Regions from separate parts of the Pseudoalteromonas sp. Ld20 genome, predicted to be linked through region 1. Evidence: predicted binding sites of a transcription regulator. Region 1 holds the regulator's gene; each other region holds the start of a gene.
What was found. Region 1 encodes FliA, which starts transcription of late flagellar genes. Its sites were predicted from a motif close to CTAAAGNTNNNNNNNNNNNNGCCGATA; they were not measured.
Positions count from the first base shown of each region.

Region 1 (3,284 bases):
TTCGAACACCCTGGCGTAACAAATCAAAAACATTCTCTGCACCATGACAAGCATCAACTAACTCGGTCATGCTTAAAAAACCGGCGCCGCCTTTAACCGTATGAAATCCACGGAAAATTGCATTGAGCAACTCGGTATCATCAGGGTTATTTTCAAGTTCTACTAGCTGTTCTGATAAAAGCTCAAGAATTTCTCCAGCTTCAACTAGAAAATCTTGTAAAATATCTTCATCGACTTCAAAGCTCATGCAGTCTTCTCCTCTTAGAAACCCAAGCTTGATAACAAATCATCAACTTCATCTTGTCCTGAGACAACATCATCACGTGATTCTTTATCAATTATTGGCCCTTCAGGACCTGCAAGTGTATCTTCAGCAGGCGGTGTTTCAATGGCTTGTTGTTGTACTTTAGTGTCGCCATCATCATGGGTACCAAATGCAGTAAGCAAATGGATTAAGCTATCTTCAACTTCTCTTACAAGTTCAATAACACGGCGAATTACTTGCCCAGTTAAATCTTGATAATCTTGTGCCATCAATACATTGGTCATTAGACCTTGTAATTCATCAGTCTTAGAATGCGAGTTATTCATAAACTTATCTAAGCTATGGCAGAGCGTTTTAAACTCGCCCAATTCAATTTCACGGTTCATCAAACGATCCCATGTGGGTTTGATATGTGAAATTTCATCTGCTAGTTGCTGAGCTATAGGTAAACTAGCCTCTACCGCATCCATCGTTTTATTAGCAGCACTTTCTGTCATTTCCATAACATAATTGAGCCGCTGTTTAGCATCCGGTAAGGCTTCGGTGGTTAAATCAGCTAGACGTGTATCGAGTTCAAAATTTTTCAGCGCATCATGAAGTTGGCGAGTTAACTTACCAACTTCTGCAAAAAGTTCTGACTGCTCTTTTGACGCCGCATCTAGAATTAGTTGATCAGCTTTGTCTTGTTCACCGTTTTCTAAGTAAACCACAAGCTGACGGGCTTGCTCTAAACTGATCTGAGGCGCAGCAGGTGCTGACATAAGCCTCTCCTCTTTATTTAACCTAAACGCTCAAACACTTTTTCCAATTTGGTTTTTAGTGTTGCTGCAGTAAATGGTTTAACGATGTAGCCGTTAACGCCGGCTTGTGCAGCAGCTACAATTTGTTCTTTTTTAGCTTCTGCGGTTACCATTAACACTGGAATATGCTTAAGCGTATCATCCGCTCTGATTGCTCTTAGCAAATCAATACCTTGCATTCCAGGCATATTCCAGTCTGTCACAACAAAATCAAACTCTTGATTTTGCAGCATCGGCAAAGCTGTTGAGCCATCATCAGCTTCTTGCACATTAGTAAAACCTAAATCCCTTAACAGATTTTTGATAATACGTCTCATCGTCGAAAAGTCATCAACAACAAGAATTTTCATGTTTTTATCCAAAACATCCTCCGGTGAGGTCTGAACCTATATTTACTTACTACTAGTTTATCCAGTCATTGATTTTTGCTTTAAGCTTAATCATCGCCTGACCATGTATCTGACTCACACGCGATTCACTTACATCGAGTATGTGCCCAATTTCTTTTAAATTCATTTCATCATTGTAGTAAAGCGATAGCACTAAACCATCTCGTTCTGGTAAAGACTTTATTGCCTCTAGCAATGATTGATTAAACTTATCATTTTTAACATTATTAAAAGGCTTATCTAGTGCTAAATCATGTCCAACTGGTGTAATTACATCTTCATCAACACCAAGGTCTTCAATGCCTAGTATTTTACTAGAATTCACATCATTAAGAATATGATGGTACTCATCTAGCGTAATATCAAGTTTTTCAGCAACTTCAATATCTTTTGGTTCACGATTAAGTCCACTTTCTAACTCTGATATCGCTTCTGCAACCATACGACTATTGCGATGCACCGATCTTGGAGCCCAATCACCACGCCTCATTTCATCAAGCATAGCACCACGAATACGAATACCTGCAAATGTTTCAAAACTGGCGCCTTTAGTGGCGTCAAAGTTTTTCGAGGCTTCAATTAAACCAATCATTCCTGATTGAATTAAATCATCCAACTGTACACTTGGTGGTAAACGAGCAATTAAATGGCACGCCACTTTTTTGACTAATGAAGCATGGCGCTCAACAATCACATTTAAGTTCTGTGTAGATTGATATCCCATCGCTTTATTCACCGATGCCGTCATAATTAGCCGTTTACTAATTTTTCTATGAAAAATTCTAAATGGCCAGATGGTTGATTAGGTATAGGCCATTTTACTGCTTTTGTCGCGAGTGTTTTAAATGCAATTGCAGCTGGTGAGCTAGGAAACAGCTCTACGATTACTTTTTGACGGCGCGTAGACTTTCGCATATTTTCATCATAAGGCACCGTTGCAACTAGTTCCATCGACACATCTAAAAAACGATCTGTGACTTTAGATAACTTTGCAAATAACTCATGACCTTCACGTATACTGCGTACCATATTAGCGACTATTTTGAACTTGTATACGCCGTGTTCACGACTTAATATTTTAATAAGCGCATAGGCATCAGTAATTGAAGTGGGCTCGTCACATACGACAACCATCACATCTTGTGCGGCGCGCGAAAAACTGAGCACCATATCTGAAATACCGGCTGCAGTATCAACAATTAATATATCAAATTCGGTATTTAGCTCACTAAAGGCACGAATAAGACCGGCATGCTCTGATGGCGATAATTCAACCATACTCTGCGAGCCGGAGGTAGCGGGAACTATTTTTATCCCTGCGGGGCCTTCAACTAAAATTTCATCGAGCTCACATTCACCCGACAATACGTGAGACAAGTTACGCTCAACACGTAATCCTAACATCACATCACAGTTTGCTAGGCCTAAATCGGCATCCAATACTAATACTCTGTTTCCGAGTTGACCCAAAGCAATCGCAGTATTAAGTGAAACGTTTGTTTTACCAACGCCTCCCTTACCACCAGTGACAGCGATAACCTTAACGCCGTTATTATTGTTTTGACTCATTTTACGCAGGCCACTTGCTTGATCTAATACTGTGTTAATCATACATCCCTACTGTGCTTGACGCTACTGCTTGACGTCGCGAATGTTGTGCTTTTGTTCTTTTTAAATACAATTGTTCAGCTTTTTTTACTAATTTCTCTGCATTAGCCACCCGGATGTCCTCAGGAACTCGCTGACCATTAGTAAGATACCCTATTGGGAGGCGATTTTGAATCGCTATACTAATTATCTCACCTAAACTTAGTGATTCATCTAATTTGG
Region 1 covers NZ_JBISHB010000033.1:213,224-216,507, reverse strand. Annotated here, with positions in the region: gene ACJJVX_RS09595 (chemotaxis protein CheA) at 1-247, opposite strand, end outside; gene ACJJVX_RS09590 (protein phosphatase CheZ) at 262-1,026, opposite strand; gene cheY (chemotaxis response regulator CheY) at 1,044-1,427, opposite strand; gene ACJJVX_RS09580 (RNA polymerase sigma factor FliA) at 1,468-2,178, opposite strand; gene ACJJVX_RS09575 (MinD/ParA family protein) at 2,205-3,065, opposite strand; gene flhF (flagellar biosynthesis protein FlhF) at 3,058-3,284, opposite strand, start outside.

Region 2 (3,284 bases), on a different contig from region 1:
TTTCGTTGTCATTCAAAATGATCAACATGTCAGATTTAACATCACCTAGGTGATTCATTGCTTCAAATGCCATACCCGCAGTAATTGCCCCATCGCCAATAACAGCGACGGTTTTACGGCCTTTCCCTTCTTTTTGAGCAGCAATCGCCATTCCTAATGCTGCTGAGATTGAAGTACTTGAGTGACCAACACTAAAAGTATCGTATCGGCTTTCTTCGCGAAAAGGAAAAGGGTGTAAGCCATCTTTTTGACGAATGGTATGCATTTGGTCACGCCGACCAGTTAAAATTTTGTGCGGGTAGGCTTGATGGCCTACATCCCAGACTAAACGATCATCAGGTGTGTTATAAACATAATGAAGTGCTACTGTAAGTTCTACAGTGCCTAAGCCTGACGCAAGGTGGCCACTGCTTTGCGAGACTGAATTAAGTAAATATTCACGCAACTCATTGCTAAATGCAGGTAATTTTTCTTGCGCTAAATCACGCAGTTGGGCTGGTTCATCAACCAAACCTAATAATGGATACTTGCTACTATCAAGTGTCATGATTTTTAATACATCCTTCGCTAACCAGAGGTCATTATAGCGCAATGTTACTCTGATTTTTTAGTTATTTTGTACGTCATTGTTTACTCATTGTTGAGCTATATTTAATAATCGCGTTCAACAATATATTTTGCCAAGTTTTCGAGTTCACGTGTATCAGCATCAATTTCAGCTAGCGCATTGAGTGCTTGATTGAGTAATGATTGTGCTTTTTCTTTTGCGCCATCTAAGCCCAATATTGCAGGGTAAGTTGCTTTATTTGCTGCGATATCAGAGCCTTGTGGTTTTCCGAGTGTGTATGTATCGCCTTCAACGTCTAGGATATCGTCTTGTACCTGAAAAGCCAACCCAATTGCATTTCCAAAAATTCTTAGCTGTTGTAGTGTACGCTCATTTGTATTTATAGAACACATGGCACCTAGCGCTATAGCGCAGTTTAATAATGCACCTGTTTTTAAATTATGCATGCGTTCGAGTTCAGATAAGCTAATCACTTTATCCGTAGCAGCAATATCTAACGCTTGCCCACCAACCATACCCTCAATTCCAGATGCTTTAGCCAATACGGCAATCATTTTTAATTGTTGCTGAGCAGGCACTTTAAATTGATGATTGGCAATTAATTCAAATGCTAATGTTTGTAGTGCATCACCTGCCAATATAGCTTGTGCCTCACTATACATTATATGGCATGTTGGCCGACCACGGCGCAAGTCATCATCATCCATTGCAGGTAAATCATCATGTACAAGCGAATAACTATGAATACATTCTATGGCAGCTGCGAGAATATCAAGATCTTGTTTGTTTGCGCCTAGCATTTTCCCCGTGGCGTATACCAAAAATGGGCGTATACGTTTGCCACCATTTAAAACACCATAATGAGTTGCATTTTTAATGGTTTCGTCTGTATCTAGAGGCTGTTTAAAATACTGATTAAGGGTTGTTTCAACATCGTGTTGAGCCTGTTTTATTTGTTCTTTTAATGGCACCGATTAATCCAAATCATTATCAAAAGTTGTAAGCGATGATTGGTTATTATTACCCATTAGAATAGCTACTTTTTGCTCTGCTTGTTGTAGTTTATTCGATGATGCTCCCGCTAGTGAAATCCCACGTTCGAACTGTTTTAATGACTGCTCAAGAGATAACTCTCCTTGCTCCATTTGTGTGACGATTAATGAAAGTTCTTCGAGTGCTTGCTCAAAACTGAGGTTTTCTGGTTTTTTAGTCGCCATACAGAATTTAACTTAGATGATAGAAATTTGAGGCCAATTTTAGGGGGAATGCTAAACTAGGTCAAAGACTGATGTGTTTTTTTTAATTAATAATTGGTTTTGCTCGTAAATACATTGGAGTATAAGAATAGGTTAATGCGAGATTTACTGTAATATTTAATTAAATTGAACAAAATACAGCTCGATATTCTTAATTTATTTATATGAAATGATTTAAGTATTTCAATAAATTGCCGATAAGCGCTTAATAATAAAAATTTGTTGTCAGTGGCAGCAATGTATCGATTCCTCTGGAGGGATAAGTGGATTTAGCAACCATAATAGGTATTCTCGGAGCTATTGGCTTAATTGTCATGTCCATGTTTATGAGTAGTAGCGGTGAAATGGCGATGTTTTACAATACACCGTCAGTGGTTATCGTATTTGGCGGTTCACTGTTTATTGTTTTATCTAACTTTACAATGTCTCAGTTTCTTGGAATAGGTAAAGTTGTAACCAAAGCATTCATGTTTAAGATTGAATCTCCTGAAGAACTTATTGAAAAAGCAGTTGAACTTGCTGATTCAGCACGTAAAGGAGGGTTCTTAGCACTTGAAGAGGCTGAAATCCCTAACGGATTTATGCGCAAAGGTGTCGATATGCTTGTAGATGGCCACGATGCTGATGTTGTGCGCGCTACATTACAAAAAGATATTTCTTTAACCCTTACTCGCCATGAAACGGGGGCCGGTTTATTTAAATCACTGGCTGATATAGGCCCTGCAATGGGTATGATTGGTACGCTCATTGGGTTAGTGGCAATGTTGTCAAACATGGATGATCCAAAAGCGATAGGACCTGCAATGGCGGTAGCGCTTTTGACCACACTATACGGCGCATTTTTAGCGAACGTTGTAGCAATTCCAATTCAAGTGAAATTAGAGCTGCGTAAAGAAGAAGAAGCAATGAACCAGCGTTTGATTCTAGATGCAGTTTTGGGTATTCAAGATGGCCAAAACCCAAAAGTAATAGAAGGTATTTTGAAAAACTACTTACCAGAATCAAAACGTAAAGTGGATACTGAGGAGTAAGCATGTCTGATCAAGAGTGCAAATGTCCACCACCTGGTCTGCCCGCATGGATGGGAACCTTTGCTGATTTAATGTCATTGTTGATGTGCTTCTTTGTACTTTTGCTCGCGTTTTCAGAAATGGATGTCCTCAAGTTTAAGCAAATTGCGGGTTCGATGAAGTTTGCTTTTGGTGTTCAAAATAAAATAGAAGTTAAAGATATTCCAAAAGGAACGTCCGTGATTGCCATGGAGTTTACCCCCGGTAAACCTGAGCCAACACCTATAGAGACTATTCAGCAACAAACCGTCGAAATGACACAGCAAATGCTAGAGTTTCAAGCGGGCGATGAAAGCTCTGCAGGTGGTCGTCAAGAGCAGCGCGGCGATAAGCGCGGTGGTGAATCTCAAAGTACTGCACAAGAGCAGTCATCAGAGCAATCAACAGCGG
Region 2 covers NZ_JBISHB010000030.1:491,406-494,689, forward strand. Annotated here, with positions in the region: gene dxs (1-deoxy-D-xylulose-5-phosphate synthase) at 1-547, opposite strand, end outside; gene ispA ((2E,6E)-farnesyl diphosphate synthase) at 652-1,539, opposite strand; gene ACJJVX_RS07965 (exodeoxyribonuclease VII small subunit) at 1,543-1,785, opposite strand; gene pomA (flagellar motor protein PomA) at 2,088-2,855, shown strand; gene ACJJVX_RS07975 (flagellar motor protein MotB) at 2,858-3,284, shown strand, end outside.
Region 2: the regulator FliA is predicted to act here: its motif matches at 1,998-2,024, upstream of pomA (flagellar motor protein PomA).

Region 3 (3,284 bases), on a different contig from region 1:
TAATAACCAAAAGCGGTGAAGATATGACTGCTGAGTTTGAGCTTGGTGCTCAAAGAGCGTTACGCTTTTGTAAGCTAAACCACATTCGGTTTGCATTACTAAAAGAGTCGAGCCCGTCATGTGGGCGAAATAATATCTACGACGGCACGCATAGCGGTATAAAAATCATAGGTATGGGTTTAACTGCGGCATTATTAGAGCAAAATGATATAAAGGTATTTAGCGAAATGCAAATACCAGCGCTGTTAAAAGCACTGGCACAGGAAGTATAGCTATTTTATCAAAGCGCCTTTTTTTGTAAAAACACGCCCGACTCAATATGGTGGGTGTATGGGAACTGATCAAAAATAGCGAAACGTTTAACGTCATGCGTACGGGTTAAGTGGTCTAAATCGCGTTCTAGTGTCTCAGGGTTACACGAAATATAAATAATGCTCTCGTAATTGGCGACTAAATCACATGTTAATGTATCCATGCCTGCGCGTGGTGGATCTACTAAAATAGTTTGACAATCGTAGCTGGTTAAATCAATTCCTTCTAACCTAGAGAATGTACGCTCGCCGTTCATTGCTTGCGTAAACTCTTCACTCGACATACGAATAATATCTAAATTGGTTACATTATTTTTAGCAATATTATATTGCGCCGAATGCACCGATGACTTAGATATTTCTGTTGCCAATACACGGTTAAATGAGCCAGCTAGCGCAATTGAAAAATTACCATTGCCGCAATAAAGCTCAAGTAAATCATTCTTAAGAGGTTTACATAAATCTTGTGCCCACTCCAGCATTTTGATGTTCACTTGTGCATTGGGTTGAGTGAAGCTATTTTCTACCTGCTGATAAATAAGCGCTTGGCCATTAACCGTTAAGTGCTCGGTTACATAGTCAGTGCCTAGTACTTCTTTTTGTTTACGCGCGCGACCAATAAAGTCAATTTTAAATGAATGGCTTAGCTTTTCTTTTAAGGCTTTTATTTCAGCCATCCACTCTTCATCAAGTGGCTTGTGGTAAAGTAAACTTACTAAAATTTCACCACTGAGAGTCGATAAGTAGTCAATCTGAAACAGTTTGCGGCGCAGGATTTCACAGTCTTTAAGGTTATCAATCATCGCTTTCATTACTTCACCAATTAATGGCGCAGCAGGGTCAAACTCATCGACCCTAATTTTTTCTTTTGTTGCTTGGTCAAACATGATGTGAAACAGATCGTCGCCATCATGCCAAACTCTAAATTCAGCTCGTTGACGGTAATGAATTGGTTCAGAGGCAAATACGTCTAGTTGTTCAACACCAAAGCGTTGGAATTGCGCAATGATACGTTGCTCTTTTTCTGTTAATTGTGCATCGTATTCAGTTGTATCTATCTTTATAACCGCCATTACCTAATACCTTATCTCATTATGCTGTTTATCGGCGCTATTGTAGGGGGCAGAGAGTATTTGTCTAGTTTTGAGTAATAGTAAATGCTGTTTTTTTGTACGTATCGCTTTAGTTATTCGTTTTTAGGCCGATAATGAAGTAAGCAGAAATAGGAGTCGGATCATGAAAATTGGTAACTTTGGCTTTGTTCCAAATAATAATGTCAATAAATACAGCAATAAAGGCGCATTGCAGCAGCCTACAATACAATCTCCCCAAGATAGCTATCAGCAACGTGGCAAAGAATTAGCTGCAAAAGTATTGGGAGATAAAATGGCTGAAGCCTTAGGTTTGCCGATCGCTGAAGAGAAAAAAGACAAGCCACTGTTTGATTTTGATGAAATTGTCAAAAATGTGCTTAGCTTTGTTACTGGCGCAGTTAAAAAGGCACAGGTCGATGGCGCAGACAATGAGAAATTAAAAGGTATGCTTGATGACGCACGTAAAGGTGTGCAAATAGGTATCGATGGCGCGTTTGAAGAACTAAAAGATACCGGCATCTTAAATGATGAAATTGAAGAAGGTATAGAAAAGTCAAAAGAGGGCATTTTTAATGGCCTCGATGAATTTGAAGATGACTTATTTAATCCCAAGCCAGATTCAGTAAGTGTTACGCAGGCGCAATATTTAAGTTTAAGTAATAACGCGCAATATAACTTCACGACCGCAGAAGGTGATGAAGTGAGTATTAGTTTTGCCGATGCATTCAAACAGCAATCAGCAAGTAGTTACCAGCGTAATGGTCAAAATGAAGGTTATGCGAGTGAATCATCGCAATCACGAGAGCTATCATTTAGCATGTCAGTCAATGGCGATTTAAATGAAGATGAGCAAGAAGCCATTAACGCCCTTATGGAAGACCTACAGAGTGTCAGTAAAACATTCTTCGGTGGTGACATGGAAGATGCATTTGAGCAAGCTAAAGAGCTAAATCTAGGTAATGAACAGCTGGTGGCATTTTCAATGGATTTAAAGCAAACCAAAACGTTCGCGGCAATAAAAGGCTATGAAGAAAATAAGCCTGCGCCAGAAAAAGCAATTACCGAGAAGGTCGCGCCATTTAACAGTGATTTAAAAGATGCATTTAATAAAGCAGGTGATCTTGCATTGCAAAATGAGCTGTCAGGTATTTTGCAATGGTTAAATCAAGATCAGGAAGAAGTCGGCAAGCTAGTTGATTATACCAAGGCCATGTTTGAACAAATGAACAAGTTACGCTCAGCAACACTAGAGGGTGAAGCTTAAGCTTTATTTTAGAAGATGTGCATGGCAAACTGGTCAGCTTAGGTTTAGTTTGGAGCGAGTCGTTTGTCAGCACATATAATGGTATTTGATTCTGGAATAGGGGGGACAACCGTTCTTGAGCATATTCAGAAGCAGCTCCCATATGCACGCATTAGCTATTTTATGGATAATGCATTTTTACCCTATGGTAAATTGAACCAGCAAAAAATTATTGAACGCCTCAGAGGTTTACTGCACTTTATCGAAGTGAACTCACTTAACGTTGATGTGTTAGTTATAGCATGCAATACGGCATCCACTTCAGCATTGAGTGCTATTCGATCATTAACACACATTCCTATAGTAGGCGTAGTGCCTGCCATTAAACCTGCCGCAAGTATCACGAACAGTCATCACATAGGCCTACTCGCAACACCAGCAACGATAAGCAGCCCATATACACAGCAATTAATCGAAGACCATGCTTCATCTATCACTGTTAGTTTATATAGTAGTGTCGCGTTAGTCGCTATTGCTGAATATGCCTACTTAAATGGAGTGGTCGACATAGACAAGTTAAACGCCGAGCTTAGAGAGTTATCAATTAATCAAAGTATTGATGTTTTGGTATTAGGG
Region 3 covers NZ_JBISHB010000029.1:50,719-54,002, forward strand. Annotated here, with positions in the region: gene ACJJVX_RS05660 (DUF523 domain-containing protein) at 1-272, shown strand, start outside; gene trmA (tRNA (uridine(54)-C5)-methyltransferase TrmA) at 281-1,384, opposite strand; gene ACJJVX_RS05670 (DUF5610 domain-containing protein) at 1,548-2,669, shown strand; gene murI (glutamate racemase) at 2,733-3,284, shown strand, end outside.
Region 3: the regulator FliA is predicted to act here: its motif matches at 1,492-1,518, upstream of ACJJVX_RS05670 (DUF5610 domain-containing protein).